4 regions of the Staphylococcus lutrae genome follow, and region 1 is predicted to be linked to each of the others. Evidence: predicted binding sites of a transcription regulator. Region 1 holds the regulator's gene; each other region holds the start of a gene.
The links. The regulator Rex, encoded in region 1, represses fermentation and respiration genes when NADH is low (regulators of the CRP and FNR family bind a similar motif). The targets are predictions, from matches to a motif close to TTGTGAAATATTTCACAA.
Positions count from the first base shown of each region.

Region 2: a site for Rex is predicted at 772-789, ahead of pflB (formate C-acetyltransferase). Genes of this name have one in related genera too.
Region 3: a site for Rex is predicted at 1,500-1,517, ahead of qoxA (cytochrome aa3 quinol oxidase subunit II). Genes of this name have one in related genera too.
Region 4: a site for Rex is predicted at 1,229-1,246, ahead of adhE (bifunctional acetaldehyde-CoA/alcohol dehydrogenase). Genes of this name have one in related genera too.

Region 1 covers NZ_CP020773.1:440,279-442,494, reverse strand. The annotation lists gene B5P37_RS02230 (ABC-F family ATP-binding cassette domain-containing protein) at 1-853, opposite strand, end outside; gene B5P37_RS02225 (redox-sensing transcriptional repressor Rex) at 1,006-1,653, shown strand.
Region 2 covers NZ_CP020773.1:845,776-847,991, reverse strand. The annotation lists gene B5P37_RS04230 (PTS sugar transporter subunit IIC) at 1-287, shown strand, start outside; gene pflB (formate C-acetyltransferase) at 812-2,216, shown strand, end outside.
Region 3 covers NZ_CP020773.1:2,017,878-2,020,093, forward strand. The annotation lists gene qoxB (cytochrome aa3 quinol oxidase subunit I) at 1-230, opposite strand, end outside; gene qoxA (cytochrome aa3 quinol oxidase subunit II) at 233-1,333, opposite strand; gene B5P37_RS09375 (immunoglobulin-like domain-containing protein) at 1,998-2,216, opposite strand, start outside.
Region 4 covers NZ_CP020773.1:1,216,388-1,218,603, reverse strand. The annotation lists gene adhE (bifunctional acetaldehyde-CoA/alcohol dehydrogenase) at 1-1,159, opposite strand, end outside; gene B5P37_RS05615 (N-acetylmuramoyl-L-alanine amidase) at 1,632-2,216, shown strand, end outside.

The DNA.
Region 1 (2,216 bases):
TAATATTTTTCTCTACAAACGTTTCAAGTCGTTTGATTTCCCCTTGTTGACGTTCGTATTCACTGAGTCGTTTTTGATAGTATTGATCGCGTAACGTGATGAATTTAGCATAGTTTCCAACATAGTGCTTCACTTCACCGAGTGAAACATCATATATTTGTGTGACAATTTTATCTAAAAAGAAGCGGTCGTGGGAAATGATGACAATGGCCCCTTTAAAATATTTTAAATAGTCTTCAAGCCATTCGGTCGTTGCCATATCTAAATGGTTGGTCGGTTCATCGAGTAAAAGGATATCAGGCTCACTCAACAACATCTGCGCAAGTGCGAGACGTGTTTTCTGACCACCACTGAAATCTTGTATTGGGCGATGATAATCTGTTGTACTAAATCCGAGTCCATTCAGTACGGTTTTTATTTTGCTCTCATATTGGTAGCCGTCTTGTTGTTCAAATTGATTGGATAATTGCTCATATTTTGCGATATGGGCTTGATACGCATCAGATTCATAGTGATCTGCATGTGCTGCAAGCCAATCCGCTTCGTCTTGCATTCGTTGTCCAATTGTTTTTACTTCCTCAAAAGGGCGCGCCATTTCTTCTAAAACGCTATTTTGTGTGTTAAGTGTCATTTGCTGTGTTAGATAACCTATTTTTAGACCTTTTATTTTAGAAATATGGCCAGAGTCATAGGGTTCAACTTCGGCGATAATTTTCATAAGTGTAGATTTTCCAGCCCCGTTTCGACCAACAATGCCGATACGTTCACCCGTTTTTATTTCAAAATGAACCCCTTCAAAAATTGTTTCACCATCAAACGATTTTGTAATCTGACTTAATTGCATTAAAATCATAGGCACACTCCTTTCATCCTATTTATTGTACAATAAACCCCCATGCTATCAAACTGTTAAAGTTTTCATATGTATTAAATTAAGTTATAATAATGAGCATAAAGTGTGAACACCATCACATGTATTAGAAATGATTATCGGAGGACTTCATTATGGGAAAATCAATGAACAAAATTCCTAGAGCAACTTTAAAACGTCTCCCTTTGTACTATCGATTTGTGAACACTTTAAAAGCGAAAGGCGAAGATCGCGTTAATTCAAAGGCAATTAGTGAAGGCTTAAATATAGATTCAGCAACCATTCGCCGAGATTTTTCTTATTTTGGTGAGTTAGGTAAAAAAGGATACGGCTACAATATTGATAGTTTACTAGATTTTTTCAAATCAGAACTCAGTGATTCAGATGTCATTAAAATTGGTGTTGTTGGCGTTGGGCATTTAGGTACGGCCTTAATTTCATATAACTTCTCAATTCATGATGATATGACAATTACAGAGGCATTTGATATTAGCGAAGAGATTATAGGGACGACAGTAGGAGACGTGACGGTCAAATCAATGGATGAAATTAAAGCAACTGTAGCAGCAGGTGATTTAGAAGTCATAATCATTGCTACACCAGAATCTGCAGCCCAAGCCGTCACAGATCAGTTAGTAGAAGCGGGTATCAAAGGCATTCTTAACTTTACACCAAAACGCGTGAACGCCCCGCAAAATGTTCAAGTCCATCAGATAGATTTAGGGGTTGAATTGCAATCATTACTCTTTTTTATGAAGAACTACGGTACCATAAAGTCATAGTAGTCTATATGACGCTCAATCTCATCGTTTGTCTTCATATTTGAATCATGTAATATTTGAGTGAGATGCTTTTTCATCTTATTAAATACATCGATTTAAAGCGCTAATTTCTATCAAATTGGGTAGGAATTAGCTTTTTCTATTGTCAGTGAGATTGGCAAGACGATTGTTGTGAGATGATGACATGTTGAATAAGTTAGGAAAATGAGTGATGCATATAAGTTGGATAAATCTGCAGAACCCTATTTAAATGAAGTCTGTATGGCAAGTCATATGAAATGAATTTGTTGAGAATTTAAGGGTGAATTTATGATAAAATAGCGAGTGAGACTAAAAGAGGAATCTATACATATGAAGTCAGATGATGACGAAGCAAGACATGAAATCAAAAGCGTAATGATCATTTTGAGCCATGTTAAGTGATACATCAGTGATCAAATGACACATGCCGTTGAAATCGATATGAGGCCATGCGTGTGGTTTGATAACGAATGTGATATGTAAGCGGCTTGATGTTGACGCTACTTTTGAAAGTCATTAATGATGTATAGGATGGCCAATAC
Region 2 (2,216 bases), 410 kb from region 1:
TGTTGCCGATTGGTATTACGGCAGCGATTACGGGTGCGATTGGTGCGATGTTCGGGATTGTCGGTGTAAAAGAATCAGCAGGTTTCGGTATTGTTGGATTAGTTGGGCCGATTAACGCGCTAGAATTGATGGAAGGAAGCGGTTTTGCAAATTTAATTATTGTGATTGCCGTATTTTTCGTCATTCCATTGATTGTCGGTTGGCTTGTAGATTATTTATTATGTAAAGTCTTTAAATTATATCCATCTGAAATTTTTCGCTTCACTGCGACTGAAGACGAGAAGTAGATGGCGTTTCAAACAAGAACGTATGAATTTTGGTGTTCTACGTGAGCGTATGACGTGATTCGTGACGTTGGGATGCTACATGTTTTACTATTTATGATTAAAATTATAAAAATTGAGTCAGAGACCTTGGATGCGGTCTCTGATTTTATTTAGAACGAGGAAAATGGGGGCTGCTTCGTGTAAGAGATTTCTCTTAATTCAACGTCTAAATAGGTCGCTTGTGCCTTGAGATGTGGCACAGTATTGACTGGAGATACAACGAAAAAAATTCTTATACAAACGTGAATGGTCAAGCGAAAGTGTCATGATGACGGGCGTCGATGGTATGAAGGAATTGAATTGCACATTTTTTTGCAAGTGCGGTAATTGTTTTAAAATAATTTTAATTGTGACAGATTTATATACAAATTAGTTCGAAAAAGTGACGTTTCATAAAACGTTTTCAGTTTTAAGTGATATCATTCACAACATTTGATATACTGAATTGTGAAAAGATGAACAAAAACCTAATTGGAGGTAAACTTATGATTAAAGACACTCAGACAACACACAATGCATGGGAAGGTTTTAAAACTGGACGTTGGACACGTCATGTAGATGTTCGTGAATTTATCCAGCTAAACTTTACAGGTTATCAAGGCGATGATAGCTTTTTAGCTGGACCGACAGAAGCCACTTCGAAATTGTGGGAACAAGTGATGGCTTTATCGAAAGAAGAACGTGATCGTGGTGGCGTTTGGGACATGGATACGAAAGTCCCATCAACAATTTTATCTCATGATGCAGGTTACTTAGATCAATCATTAGAAAAAATTGTTGGTGTCCAAACGGATAAACCATTCAAACGTTCGATGCAACCATTTGGTGGTATTCGTATGGCTAAAGCAGCATGTGAAGCGTATGGCTATGAATTGGACAAGGAAACAGAACATATCTTTACTGAATATCGTAAAACGCATAACCAAGGTGTGTTCGATGCATACTCAAAAGAAATGTTAGCTTGTCGTAAAGCGGGTATTATTACAGGTTTACCAGATGCCTATGGACGCGGTCGTATTATTGGGGACTATCGTCGTGTTGCGTTGTACGGTATCGATTTCTTAATGGAAGAGAAACAAAGAGACTTCAATGACTTATCTGCAACGATGACAGAAGATATCATTCGTTTGCGTGAAGAAGTTTCAGAACAGTATCGCGCATTAAAAGAATTAAAGCAATTAGGGGAACGTTACGGTTTTGATTTAAGTCGACCAGCTGAAAACTTTAAAGAAGCGGTTCAATGGTTATACCTCGCTTACCTTGCAGCAATTAAAGAGCAAAACGGGGCAGCGATGAGCTTAGGTCGTACGTCAACATTCTTAGATATTTACGCAGAACGTGACTTAGAAGCGGGTACGATTACAGAAACGGAAGTTCAAGAAATCATTGACCACTTTATTATGAAATTGCGTTTAGTTAAATTTGCGCGTACACCGGATTATAATGCACTCTTTTCTGGTGACCCAACTTGGGTAACTGAATCAATCGGTGGTGTTGGTATTGATGGACGTCCAATGGTAACGAAAAACTCATTCCGTTTCTTACATTCATTAGACAACTTAGGTCCTGCACCAGAACCAAACTTAACAGTACTATGGTCTACACGTTTACCGGAAAACTTTAAACGTTATTGTACAAAAATGAGTATTAAAACAAGCTCAATTCAGTATGAAAATGATGATTTAATGCGTGAAAGTTATGGCGATGACTACGGTATTGCATGTTGTGTTTCTGCAATGCGCATTGGTAAACAAATGCAATTTTTCGGTGCACGTGCAAACTTAGCCAAAACATTATTATATGCGATTAATGGCGGTAAAGATGAAAAATCTGGTGCTCAAATCGCACCTAACTTTGCACCGATCGAATCAGAAATTTTAGATTATGATG
Region 3 (2,216 bases), 960 kb from region 1:
AGAATTGCATCAATACCACCACGTACGAACATTAGAACAGCACAGATCAAGTACATTAAACCAATTTTTTTGTGGTCGACTGACGTGAACCATTCCTTATATAAATATCCCCAGAGCTTAAAGTAAGTAATGGCTGCAATAACACCTATAACTAGAAAAGGTGCACTGATTTGAGCCAATGTAATCATCCAGTTTCCTTTTACGATAAGCTCATTCCATGGAAAGTCCATCATTAATGTCCACCTCCACTGTTATGATCTTTGTGTGCCTCAGCATCTTTGGCACCTTTGTGCATTGATTCCATTTCGTCCATAGTATGATCTTGTTCTTTTTTGAACTCATTGTTATAAGGCTCATTGTTTTTAAGAATCGCAGGTTTCATACCATGACGCTCATAGTTAACATTCGTAATTTGTGATTTACGCGCTGGTTTGTTCGGTTCACTTAAGACGCCTACTTTATCATCATAGAAGTTTGGATCTTTCGGTGCATAATTGAATCGATCATAAGCGTAGAAAATGTATTCCGGATCTGCTGCTGGATCTACAAATGCCATGTGTGTTCCACTGAATGTTAATGCTTTGTTTTGAGTGATTGGAAGCAATTGTTTGTCGAAAGTATCTTGGTCGAGTGGTTTTTGAGATTGTGCTTCTTTCACCCAAGCATCATATTCTTTCTGACTAACAGCTTCAACGGTAAATGTGTGACGAGAGAAGCCTTCTCCGTTGAAGTTAGAGTTACGACCACGATATGTACCTTCCTCATGTGCTTCATAAGTCCACTCCATAGTCATAGCAGTCATTGCATATTTTTGACCACCGAGTTGTGGAACCCAGAAACTTGTCATTGTGTCCATCGCTTGAAGTTTGAAAGTGATTGGACGGTTAGTTGGAATTTTAAGGTGATTAACCGTTTCAATTTTTTCATCTGGATAAGCGAAGAACCACTTGTACCCACCACTTACAGCATAGATAACGATAGGATCGTCCTCAGCTTTAGGTGGCTCCTCATATTGATATAAAGCTTTAACAGTAGGAATCATCAATGCAATTAAAATAATTACAGGGATAAGGAACCATACTGTTTCAAGAAGTGCGTTGTGATGCATCTTACCAGATTCGCGTGTATTATTATATCGGTATTTATAAGTGAATATTGCGAATAAGATAAGTACAACAGCAACAATGGCAACCATGAAGATGATTGAATAAATAATCAAAAATCTTTGGTCGCTGGCCATTGGCCCTTTTGCGTTTAAAACTTCTACATCAGAACAGCCCGCAAGCAAAAACAATGTTCCGAAAGCAAGAAGCAAAGACTTAAATTTTGACACTTTTTTGACCTCCTAATACTACAATTGTAGGGCTTATACTAATTTTAAAATAATATATGATATTTACAAGTGGCATTTTGAAAAAACAATTAATGGAAATTCATGAAACCGTTGAGACTCTAAGTGTGACAGGGGTTCAGCGCTTTATTAAAATTATGTGTACATTTTGTGAAATGTTCCAATAACTACTTATTTAATGAGGTAAACGGCAAACAGAAGGTCAATTCCCATATAATGACTGAATTTTCTAATGATTGCTAACAGGGGATTTTTATAAAAATATAGGGAATTTACTAATAAAAGTTTGTGAAAAAAAGTGTAAAATAAAAGTGTAGGGCAACGATGCACCTTATATGCGCGTGCACATATGAATTTTCTTTATCCATCAAAGGAGATGACGTATGTCAATGGATGTCATTCAGCGACTGTTAGATTGTAACTGTACAGTCGCCGACATTCTGGATACTTTTTTGATGATGATTTGCAGTGGGGATGGGATGAAACAGTCGTTTCATGCATATGAATGCGTTGCTTTAGGAGATGCGCAACGAAAGAGAACAAGGTGTTCACATGTATAGGGCACTGAAGCGCATACAATGACCTATTGCTAAAAGGAAAGTGCTGTCATAGGTATGCTTTTCGACGTGTATAGCCGTATCATTGTTTAGCTATCCGATTGTGATAGATTACGTGGTGCATCAACGACTTGAACAGTACGTGATGTTTTACCCGTCATGCCATCAGAATCAGTGACTTGATATTGTAATTGATATACGCCTTGTTTTGATGTATCGATATGACCGTTGACAGTGATTTTATCTGTTAAGTCACCGTCTTCTTTATCGAAAGCGAATACACCGTGTAAAGGGTTGTATGCATCGCC
Region 4 (2,216 bases), 780 kb from region 1:
GGATGCGACACGCTTTCATACGCATACCGAATGATTGTTGAAGCGTTGGATCTTCTGAATGGATGACGGCAGTATGACCGAGGCCACCGAGTGACAACATACCCTCACAAAGTTCAAAAGCATGTGTTGAAGAAGTGGCTTTGACCATAGCGAGAACAGGAGATAACTTTTCTCTTGATAAAGGATAGGATTCACCCACACCTTCGAGTTCGACAATCAGTAGTTTTGTGCCTTCAGGAACTTGGATTCCCGCTTTACGAGCGATTTCCGTTGCGGCATTCCCGACAATATCTGCGCAGACACCAGTTTTACGTTCGTTCATCATTGCTTGTTCTAATAATGGACGCTCTTTAGCGGTCACAAAGTAGCATTGATGTGCTTTAAATTCTTTTTTGACTGTCTCATAAACGGCTTTATCTACAATCACGGCTTGTTCAGAAGCACAAATCATGCCATTGTCAAAAGTTTTAGAACCAATGATATCATTGACCGCACGTTGGATTTGAGCCGTTTTTTCAATATAAGCGGGAACATTACCAGGGCCGACACCTAAAGCCGGTTTGCCTGTTGAGTAGGCGGATTTCACCATGCCTGATCCCCCTGTTGCTAATACCAGTGCCACGTCTTCATGATTCATTAATTGTTGTGTTGCAGCAATTGAAGGATGTTCGATCCATTGAATGGCGTGAGGAGGGGCACCTGCTTTCACTGCTGCGTCTAATACACATTGTGCTGCTGCTTTAGAGGATTGTTGTGCGCTCGGGTGAAAAGCAAAAATGATAGGGTTTCCAGTTTTAATCGCAATCATCGCTTTGAAAATCGTTGTGGAAGTAGGATTGGTCGTCGGTGTGACACCGCAGATAATGCCCACCGGTTCGGCGACGTACGTTAAGCCTTTTTGTGTGTCTTCACCAATGATACCGACTGTTTTATTATCTTTAATAGAGTGCCAGATATATTCAGACGCGTATAAGTTTTTAATCGCTTTGTCTTCATAGATACCGCGACCCGTTTCTTCAAATGCCATTTTAGCCAGTGGCATATGTTGATCTACTGCGGCAATACTCATTTCATGGACAATTGTATCAATTTCCTGTTGTGACTTTGACGCAAGTGCTTTGAGTGCTTTTTTTCCATTTTCAGTTAAAGTTTGAACCATTTCAATCACATCTGTTGCCGGTTGTTGTGTTGCTAAAGCTGTCATCATAAGGCATTCCTCCTAAAAATATTGTGAATTAATTCACAAACATTATATTACATACAATGAGTAAGGTAAAGTATTTTCAATAAACTATTTATAAATTGCGTCAAATATTTGAACAACTTAACCATGGAGTGCGTGTTGTTATTTTTAAAATGATATATGGATCAATTGAGGGGCGTGGTCATTGAATACAAAAAGATGTCAGTGCAAATGAACAATGATAGGTGTGTGTCGCATAAAAAATAGGATTATTAAGAGGCATGACTAAGGATTTTGAAGGGAAAAGATGGTTTTTATAGGTGTAAAATGACGTTTTTAAAATCATAAAACACTTGACTTTGATTTGTATGCAGGAGATATTTATTTTATAAAAGAATTATATGATATTTGTATTTTAAAATTTAAAAAAGTGAAAGGTGTGATGGATATGTTCAAACGTTTTTTTGCTTCATCTCTATCTATTGTTGTGACTCTAACCACGTTGTGTTTGACACCGACAGTTTATACAAGATCATTGTTCGGTATGCCTGCTTTCATGGCGGAAGCCAGTGCAGCAACGAATCATTCACAAGGGCTTCCACCGCTACCATATCCGAATGTGAATCAGTATATTATTAGTACGCATTTGGGTCACTCTCCTGTAGTTAAAGATCCACGTATGGACACCTTACCTCAGTTACCTTATAAACATGGAACGTATATTGGGGTCGTCATTCATGAAGTTGGGGAGGATTACCGTTCTTTGAATGAATGGGTCGATCGCATGTATGCAACTTATGATCGGGCGTTTGTACATGCTTTTGTAGATTCAAAGGAGATTCATCTGACAGCCCCTTCGAAGTATTTAGTATGGGGAGCAGGAAAACAAGCCAACCCTTACTTTTATCAAATCGAGGTTGTTCGGGCATATACTTTTGATGATTTTGCACGGTCTGTAAACAACCAGGCGTGGCTCGCAGCCTACATGTTAAAACAAAATAATATTGAACCGACACTTGCAGATCGTCAAGAA